One region of the Labrenzia sp. 5N genome, then DNA from elsewhere that is predicted to be linked to it. Evidence: predicted binding sites of a transcription regulator. Region 1 holds the regulator's gene; each other region holds the start of a gene.
The links. The regulator LexA, encoded in region 1, represses DNA repair genes until DNA is damaged. The targets are predictions, from matches to a motif close to TGTTCNNNNTGTGTTCNG.
Positions count from the first base shown of each region.

Region 1 (3,280 bases):
AGGTCGCAATTCTCGGCATTCCGGACAGGCAATGGGGCGAAGTCGGCCTAGCCGTTTGCGTGGCTGCCCCAGACAAGTCACCCGACCATCAGGAACTCAGCGACTATCTGAACGGCAAGATCGCCCGCTACAAGATGCCTGCACGTTATCTCTTCATTCCCGCAATGCCGACAAGCGCCTATGGCAAGATCACCAAGAAACTGGTGCGGGAGCATTTGACCGAGAAAGGCCTGTTATGAGACGGCCCGCCCCCAGGTCTCTGTCCGACATTCGTCATCCCGGCCCAGCAGCCATCAATCGGCTCCCCCATGCCAGATGTCTGGCGAAACCATTGGAAATCTCCCTGGCAGAGCAAACTCCCTTGCTGGAGGCGCTGGGCCGCTTCGCCACGCACCAAGGACTGAGCTCCGCCGTTCTCGATCTTTCCGGGCTCACGCTCGAAGCGTTCGACTTCGTAATGCCTGCCTGTGCAATTGATGACAGACATGCAGCCTGGTACAGCGACACGCACTCCTCGAAAGGCGCAACGCTGGAGTCCGCAGTTGCCATTCTCGGGATACGAGATGGTGAATGGTTCGCTCATGTACACGCCTATTGGCGTGAGGAAGAAGTCGAGCACCTTGGCCACTTACTGCCGCATACGCTGAAGGTTGCGCATCAGGGGGCCATCAAAGGGTACGGCCTGCAAGGCGCAGCCTTCGTGGCATCGCTGGATCCGGAAACCGAATTCACGCTGTTTCGTGTGCAGCAGGATGACAAACAGTCACGGACAACCGATTACAATGCGCTTATCACCACACTCGCTCCGTTTGCCGATCTGACGGACAGCATCCAAGAACTCGCAAAAGAGCTGAAAGCCCCCTCCTACGAGGTCTATGGACTGGGCAGTCTGGCCGGAGCAGCGTTTCGCGATGCCCAGCCGATGACAGGTCTGATCTCCGAGATACTCCTGACTGAAAACGCTGGCGCGAAACCGGATCAAGAGCTTTGCGTCCCAATCCGCGCCGTTGATCTCGAAGGTGCACTGCATCGGGGCATTCTCACCACTGGTGACGCGCCGACTTTGATCACCTGTGAACTGCTGATCATGACCGGATCGAAGGACGACCTAAATCCGATATCGGAGACGGATTGAATACGGCAACTTGTTCGAAGCCAAGAACAGTAAGAGAACATTTACCCTTGCAGAACACAATGAGAACAGGTACCATGTTCTTGATTTGTACCAGATGTTTTCTCGGTCAGGGGACGCCTACATGCTGACGCGCAAGCAGTACGAACTGCTCATGTTCATTCACGAAAGACTGAAAGAAACCGGTGTGCCGCCGTCTTTCGACGAAATGAAGGATGCGCTCGACCTGCGCTCCAAGTCCGGCATTCACCGCCTGATCACCGCGCTTGAAGAACGTGGCTTCATCCGGCGCCTGCCGAACCGGGCCAGAGCCATGGAGGTTGTTCGTCTTCCGGACTCCATCGCACCCGGCCTGGGCGCTCCACGGCCAAGAGGCAGCTTCTCACCTGAAGTCATTGAAGGCTCACTCGGCAAACCGGAGCCTGAAAAAGCTGCACCGGTGCCGGTGTCCAGTGTTACGGAAATCCCCGTCATGGGCCGCATTGCAGCCGGCGTGCCCATCGAGGCCATTCAAACACACAGCCATTCCATCACAGTGCCGCAGGACCTGCTTGGTCGCGGGGAACACTACGCGCTGGAGGTTCGTGGTGATTCCATGATTGAGGCCGGCATTCTGGACGGTGATACCGTTCTTATCCGCCGGACCGACAGCGCCGACAGTGGCGACATCGTGGTTGCACTTGTGGACGATGAAGAAGCCACCTTGAAGAGGCTGCGCAAGAAAGGCGCTTCCATCGCTCTTGAAGCAGCCAACCCGGCTTATGAAACCAGGATCTTCGGTCCCGGCCGCGTTCGTGTTCAGGGCCGCCTCGTTGCCCTGTTTCGTCAGTATTGACCAGTCACTCCTCTGCGCGCGCTTCGGTCACCGAGGCGCGCTCGGCTAGACGCAGGCTGTCTCTCGTTACCGTACCCTGGTGATGCCAGGGGCGCGGTGGGTCCGGGATGGCAAACTTCAGTTTCTCGATTTTCAGATTTTCGTTTGGCGGATGGCCCGGTGCACCGGCTCCGCTCGTAGCATTTGCGGCCTCGCTGAAATCACCGGGCGATAGCCAGATGGAGACGGCACCACGTTCGGTGCGCGTACCGTGATCCAGAACGAGGGTTGCGCCGCAGCTCTCCGGAGCGACAAGATCGGTCACGACCAAATCGGCATATCGGCAATCCAGCTGAAACGATTCAAATGTCTTTGGCTGCGCGATTGCAAAAAAGGATCGCTTGCCATCCAGCCGTTCTGCGTCCTCTGAATTGACGTAGGCCCTGATGACACAACCGTCGTCATCGCAATTTCTTTGAGGCGATTTCATCTTGCGCGACAAGATCGCATCATTCCTCACTCCTTCCGACTGCAGCCATAGATCACTTGCAAACGATCTCCCCCTTGCTGCGTAACGCAAAGTTCCCGTTTCATCGCGGGCAGCTATTCGAGAGCCGCTTGCAGCAATCTGGATATCGGGAGGCCGGCTGGTAAGAACAATCAATATTCCTGCGACGAGAGGCACTCCGGCGAGCACACGCTTTCTGCCAGGCACCAACAATCCGGCAAATAATGCTGATAGCAACAGCAATGCAGCAGCCCCGTCGAGCCTTCCGGAAGTTCCGCTGCCGGCATCAAGGACTGCGGTAAAGGAAGCAACCCTCAACAGAAGTGAAACTCCGAAAGACATGACAGCCAGAGGGAGAGCTGCAAGGCCGAAGGGCATCAGAACGAATGCAAGTACTCCCATCGGCATCACAACAAGTGAAAACACCGGCATTCCCAGCAAGTTGCCGACAAGGCCATAGGGCGCGATGCGGCTGAAGTGATGAGCTCCTATTATGCCGGTCGCCAGCCCTGCGACCAATGCGGTGACGAACAGCCCTGCAACCCACTTGCCGAGGTAAAGACAAGTCGCCATGCCCCATCCGGACAGTCTTTCACCAGATGACAGAGAACGATCTCGCTGCCGCCACAGGTCATATACGGCGACCAGGCAGATCACGGCAGCGAAGGACATCTGGAAGCCGGGAAAAAACAACCGCTCAGGAGCAATCAGCAAGAGTACGAGGCCAGCCAACGCTACGCTTCGCAGGGTCAGGCCGCGTCGCCCCACCAGAATTCCGACAAAGACAATCGCGATCATCAGGAACGATCGTTGCGTCGCAACCGCA
Region 1 is NZ_JAAZTM010000020.1:126,356-129,635, reverse strand. Features, by position in the region: gene HEP89_RS21135 (acyl-CoA synthetase) at 1-239, shown strand, start outside; gene HEP89_RS21130 (hypothetical protein) at 332-1,135, shown strand; gene lexA (transcriptional repressor LexA) at 1,257-1,967, shown strand; gene HEP89_RS21120 (ComEC/Rec2 family competence protein) at 1,972-3,280, opposite strand, start outside.

Region 2 (3,280 bases), on a different contig from region 1:
AGGTGAACCATCATCCGGTCCCTTGTCACCTTCGCAACGATAGAGGCAGCCGCAACGCACAGGCAGCGGCCATCTCCCTTGATCAATGCCTGCCCGGCCTGACGCAGCCCATGCGGCACATCGCGGCCGTCGACAAGAACGTAGTCGGGAACCAGAGGCAGGTGATTGACGGCTCGCATCATGGCCGAAAGGGTTGCGGTGCGAATATTGACAGCATCGATCGTTGCCGGTGAAGCGCTGGCGAGCGAGACATGGGCTGTAGCAACAATCTGCTCGAAAAGCTCTTCGCGCCGGGCTTCGGTCAGTTTCTTGGAATCATTGAGGCCAAGCGGTACCCGGTCGTAATCCAGGATAACCGCGGCCGTGACCACGGGCCCGGCCCAGGGGCCGCGACCGGCTTCGTCTACGCCGCAGAGCCGACCGTCAAAGGATTTCGCGTGCTTACGCTCGATCACAAGGTCCGGGCTATCGGGAAAGGCAAGGTCAAAGAGGGAAGGGCTGAACGTCATGAACTGCACCCTGCCGTCCGGCAGCAAGTTTCTCAAGATCTTGCGTCAAAACAGGTCCAATTGCACACCGCCTTTTTGCGGCTGGACGAAGGCCTCGGTGTTGAGCTTTCGGCGACGCAGATTGAGGCCAAGGCGTTTCGCTCCCAGCGAGAACCGTTTGGCAATCTGGTCGGCATACGGACCTCTCCCGCGCATGCGCTCGCCCCATTTGGCGTCATAGTCCTTGCCGCCGCGCATGGCGCGGATCAGGTTCATCACATGGCGGTAACGGTCCGGACGCTCTCGCAGCAGCCAGTCCCGAAAGAGTTCCGACACTTCCAGGGGAAGCCGTAAAAGGATGTAGGCGACCTCCGTCGCGCAATGCTCGGCTGCCGCTTCCAGAACGTTTTCAATTTCGCTGTCTGTCAGGGCTGGGATCACAGGCGCCATCATTACGGACGTGGGAATGCCCGCGTCGGAGAGAGCCCGGACGGCCTCAAGCCTTTTGTGGGGTGCAGACGCACGCGGCTCCATGGCCCGGCAGAGCTTCTTGTCGAGCGTCGTGACCGACAAGGCAACCTTCACCAGATTTCGTTCTGCCAGCCTCGACAGAATGTCGATATCTCGCGTGACCAGGGCTGACTTGGTTACGATCGCAACCGGGTGGGAGCAATTGTCCAGCACTTCCAGGATCTCACGCATAAGCTTGTAGCCGCGTTCCATCGGCTGGTAGGGATCAGTATTGGTGCCGATGGCGATCACGCGCGGCTGATAACCGGGGCGGGAAAGTTCACGTTCAAGCAACTGTGCGGCATTGGGTTTGGCAAACAGCCTGGTTTCGAAATCCAGGCCTGGAGACAGCCCCATGAACGCGTGGCTCGGTCTGGCGAAACAGTAGATGCATCCATGTTCGCAGCCCCGGTACGGATTGATCGAGCGGTCGAAGGAAATATCCGGCGACTCGTTTCGGGTGATGATTGTGCGCGCACGCTCTTCCTGCACCTGGGTTTTCAGCGGCGGCAGGTCTTCAAGCGTTTCCCAGCCATCGTCGAAACATTCACGAGTTAATTTCTCGAAGCGGCCGGAGGCATTGAGCGCAGCCGCGCGTCCCCGCCGCCTGTGCTCGGCAACGGAGCGGACATCGGGTACAAGGCCGGCTGCGTCGGCTGGTAGTGAAATTTCATCGGGGGGACTGAAGGGCACGCGAGAACGTCCAGGTTACGAAATGGAACATAACAAGAACATTATCACGACGCCAACGCGACGCAAGATGCTGTTTACACCTTGTGGGATTTGACCTTCAAAAGATGGTGGACTGCAGACCAGGCCGGAATTCAGGAACCGCCACGATCATCGTGACCTGGCCGGCGACCAAGGTATTTGATCAGGATCGCATCCAGCGTCCCGTCGGACTGCATCTCGCGAATGGTTTCGTCGTAGCGTCCGGGAAGGCTTTCGATGTCCGGGTAGGTCGAAGCTTTGGCAAAGACGTTGTAGTAGGGCTTCGTTATCAGCGGCAGCGGTAACGTCGCCAACTGGTCCAGCCTCCCGGCCTTCTTTTCCTCGTAGAGCGTGCTGATGGTGTTCATGGGAACGGCATCCACACGCTTTGCCAGCAGCATGCCGATCTGGAGATTGTTGCTGGCGACCGTCTGAAAGTCGAGGCCGGCGTTGAGGAACTCCGGCGTATAGGCGAAATCCTGCGTGATACCGATCTGCAGCCCCTTCAGGTCGTCGTAACCTTCGAAACGGATTGTCCCGGCATCTTCGGCGCGGATGAAGAAGCTCCAGCTGATGTCGATGTAGCTTTCGTCCGGATAGTTCAGGTACTCCATCCGGTCCGGCTTCTTGGAAAACAATAGCAGCATGTCCGCCCGTCCGGCGCGCGCTTCCTGTTGGATGCGGGTTCCGGATTCGACCAGTTCCAGCGAATAGGAAAGGCCGAGACGGCGCATGACTTCATCGAGAACTTCGACGTCGATACCCTTGTACACCCCATCTTCAAGAAACTTGTATGGCTCTTCCGGGGTTGCCAGCACCACGAGGTCTCGGGCCGATGCTGTCCCGGCCAGCAAAGCCATGGACAGAACAAACCCGGCGAGCCCCGTGAAAATCCGACTGAGCGTCTGCGTCAGGTATCCTGCGCCTGAAGTTGGCTGTTGATCGGGTGTCGTCATGGCGCGATCGCTTGGGTTCTGGTCGAAGTAAGAGCTTTCAGCTTTGGTATGCACTCTTAAGATAACATGAAATCCGGCACTTCCATTTGCCAGAGAGGGGCTATTTTCCTGAAAACCGTCAAATGGATACCGATCGGTTTCACACTGGAGCAACTTTTCACGGCCCTATGACAAATGTGAAAGAGGTACTGCTACAGCTTTCGCCCGGTCTTTTCTTTTCATGCAACCAAAGTAGACATTACCTGGCGATATATATCGCGAAGGTTGGTGACCGATTATTGGAGTTTGTTAAGAGCCCCAACAAAAAACAGCTCCCGCTTCGTCACCGACACTCGCACTTTGAAAAAAATCATGTAAAACTTGAGATCATGATCAGCGTCATCATTGCGACAAGAAATTCCGAAACCGAGCTCGTTCACGCGCTTTCGGCCCTGGTGCCGGCAGCTGCAGAGGGCGTTATCCGCGAAGTTATCGTGGTCGATGGTGGTTCGTCGGACAATACCGAGAAGGTTGCCGACGCGGCCGGGTGTGTTTGGATCAGCCGGGGCAATGCTTCCCGCAGCGAACGCCTTGCCTATGGCGCCTCCATGGCGAGCCGGGGCGACTGGCTATTGT
Region 2 is NZ_JAAZTM010000003.1:20,810-24,089, reverse strand. Features, by position in the region: gene HEP89_RS02680 (ribonuclease HII) at 1-509, opposite strand, end outside; gene HEP89_RS02675 (PA0069 family radical SAM protein) at 555-1,667, opposite strand; gene HEP89_RS02670 (transporter substrate-binding domain-containing protein) at 1,823-2,665, opposite strand; gene HEP89_RS02665 (glycosyltransferase) at 3,034-3,280, shown strand, end outside.
Region 2: the regulator LexA is predicted to act here: its motif matches at 1,715-1,732, upstream of HEP89_RS02675 (PA0069 family radical SAM protein).

Region 3 (3,280 bases), on a different contig from region 1:
CTGGCGTTCCAGGATGCCGAGGCCTTCAACGATGCGGAACGCGATGCCGCGGGCAAGACCTTCCAGGCCTTCGCCGGCCTTCAGGTCGACAAGCGGTTTCAGCAGGGTATCGATCTGTGCCTTGACCCACAGATCAAGCCGCGCCTGTACATTGTCGCGTGCCGGGCCGGTCAGATGTTCATCGGCCAGCAGCAGCACGACGGGCGTCAGTACCTCTTCTCCGGAGACGAGCTTGGCCACGGGTTCCCCGCGCCAGCGGATCACGGCTTCGGACGTCAGCACGAAATCGGAGTTCTCGGACTTGCCGAGCTTGTCCGCACGGGATTCGATTTCGGTGGTCAGGGCCTTTTGGGCGGCGGCACGCACGGTTTTGCCGTCCGGTCCTTCAGCTGCCGCGTCAGGGGCAAACCGGAAGCCAAGCAGATTCCCGATGTGCTGACCTTCCACGAGCACATCGCCGCTCGATGTAATTTCCGCTTCCAGCATTGCGTTCTCTCTCAAACGTCGCATCAATACACTTGTACGCCGATCCACGAACCGTTGCGTCAGCCGCTCGTGAAGGGCGTCAGATAGTTTGTCTTCTATGTCGCGCGTCTCGCCCTGCCAGTGGGCCGGATCGGCCAGCCAGTCGGGACGGTTGGCGACATAGGTCCAGGTCCGGATATGTGCAATCCGGTTTGCGAGAGTGTCGATATCACCATCTGTGCGGTCTGCGAAGGCCAATTGACGCGAGAACCAGTCATCGGCAATCGCATTGTCCTGCATCAGGTGGGTGTAAATGGTGTTGAGCAACTCTGCGTGGTTCGCCGGGGCGATCTTACGATAGTCGGGTACCTGACACACGTCCCATAACAATTCGACCGCATTTCCGCCCTTTGCCATGCCGGATATTGCGGGATCGCGCAATAAATGTTCAAGAGCGGTGATGTCGTCGCCAATGGGTGCCCTTGCGAGACCCTCTTCACGCGGCACCATGTCGAGGCTTGAGCGCAAGGCGTTTGCCGACGAAAAATCCAGCGCACTGTTGCGCCATTGCAGCACTTTCAGGCTGTCAAAGTGGTGGCTTTCGATCTGTTCGACCAGGTCGTCGTCCAGCGGATCGACCCGTCCGGTCACGCCAAAGGTGCCATCCTTGGTGTGGCGGCCAGCCCGTCCGGCGATCTGACCCATCTCCGAGGCGGTCAGCTGGCGGTACTGGTAGCCGTCATATTTGCGGTTACCCGCAAAGGCGATGTGATGCACATCGAGGTTCAGCCCCATGCCGATGGCGTCGGTCGCGACCAGGTGATCGACATCGCCGTTCTGGAACAGTTCCACTTGCGCATTGCGCGTGCGCGGGCTCAGCGAGCCGAGCACCACGGCCGCCCCGCCGCGCTGGCGACGGATGAGCTCTGCAATGGAATAAACTTCGTCTGACGAGAAGGCGACGATGGCTGAACGGGCCGGCAGGCGCGAGACCTTCTTGGAGCCCGCATATTCCAGCACGGACATGCGCGGCCGCGTGACCACATTGATGCCCGGCAGCAGTTTTTCCAGCAGCGGGCGTGCGGTCGCCGCACCCAGCAGGAGCGTTTCGGATTGACCGCGGACATTCAGGATGCGGTCGGTGAAGACATGACCGCGATCGAGGTTGCCCGCCAGCTGCACTTCGTCGATGGCGACGAAATCCGTCTTCAGGTCCAGCGGCATGGCCTCAACAGTCGAGACCCAGAACCGCGGGTTCTTCGGGACGATCTTTTCTTCGCCGGTGACCAGCGCCACCGCTTCCGGACCGGCGCGGTCTGCAACCCGGTTATAGACTTCACGTGCGAGCAGGCGCAGTGGCAGCCCTATCAGCCCGGAAGGCTGGGCCAGCATGCGTTCAATGGCGAGGTGGGTCTTGCCGGTATTGGTCGGTCCGAGCACGGCCGTCACAGTGCGGGACCGGGCAGACGGCGGCAGCGGCAGGGTCTGGGGACGGGGCATGGGGAGGCTTGTGATCGGCTTTCTTCGGATCGGCGCAAACGGATGGCGCCTATATCTGGTGTCGCGTGTCTAGCACAGCCGGGGCGGGCATGTCCTTATTCTTTTGGCCAGCCGGTCAGGTTTTTGACGGTTGAAATATGTTGTGGAGAACGACTCTGGAACAAACCGAAACCGAATCGGCGACTCCGGACGATTCAGGATTTGTTCCCTACGACATGTGGTTTGCGAGGTGGGTAGAGCCACAAAATCCTGAATCTGGTCAAGAGGTTGAGTCGTTTTGCGCGGTTGTAGCTGATTTGCGTCGAATCTCTGTCAATGATTAATTTTCTATAAACGCGCATCCTCGACAGTGGGGCTATGTCGTTTACCCGGGGACACAGGGTGAACGAATCTTGGACGAATCGCTGTTTCATCAAGGTTGCGGATTTGTTCTCACAAGATCTAGTGGGTTTCCGGCGAAGCCGTGTCTACGCGATTGGGCCGTCCCGAGGGTGATTTTGTCTTGCCGACAGGAATGTGTCCCGAAATGGTCAGCAGTCACACAAGCCGGTTTTTGCGGTTTCGGCGCCTGTCCTGATCTGAAAATTGCTGCGCTGCACCTTTTTCAAAAAGTCCGGGAGGCTCTGGGGTTCAATCGAATTAGTGTTCGTTTTCCTACAGTTACGGGCGCAGACGCAAAATTATTTTCCAAGTTAAAAAAAGGACATAGCTTCTGCCCCTTTTCAAGCGCCTCCGACCAAAGTAGAAATCTTGCCGAAACTGGCTTTTCGTTTTGCGTAAAATTAGGGGGAGAAGGCGTTTGGCGATAACAAAAATTCTCGTTGCTAACCGATCTGAAATCGCGATCCGGGTGTTCCGTGCCGCCAACGAGCTGGGCATGAAGACCGTTGCGATCTATGCCGAGCAGGACAAACTGGCATTGCACCGGTTCAAGTCCGACGAAGCGTATCAGGTCGGCAAGGGGCTCGGGCCGATCGAGGCGTACCTCTCCATCGACGAGATTATCCGCGTTGCCAAACTCTCCGGTGCAGACGCCATTCACCCCGGTTACGGCCTTCTGTCCGAAAGCCCGGAATTCGTGGATGCCTGCGAACAAGCCGGCATCACCTTCATTGGACCGAAGTCCGAAACCATGCGCCGCCTGGGCAACAAGGTGGCCGCGCGCAATCTGGCCATCGAGGCGGGTGTGCCGGTGATGCCGGCAACGGATCCGCTGCCGGACGACATGGACGAAATCAAGCGCCAGGCCGCCGAGATCGGCTACCCGGTCATGCTGAAGGCCTCCTGGGGCGGTGGTGGCCGCGGCATGCGCGTC
Region 3 is NZ_JAAZTM010000005.1:336,662-339,941, forward strand. Features, by position in the region: gene HEP89_RS09015 (helicase-related protein) at 1-1,965, opposite strand, end outside; gene pyc (pyruvate carboxylase) at 2,765-3,280, shown strand, end outside.
Region 3: the regulator LexA is predicted to act here: its motif matches at 2,111-2,128, upstream of HEP89_RS09015 (helicase-related protein).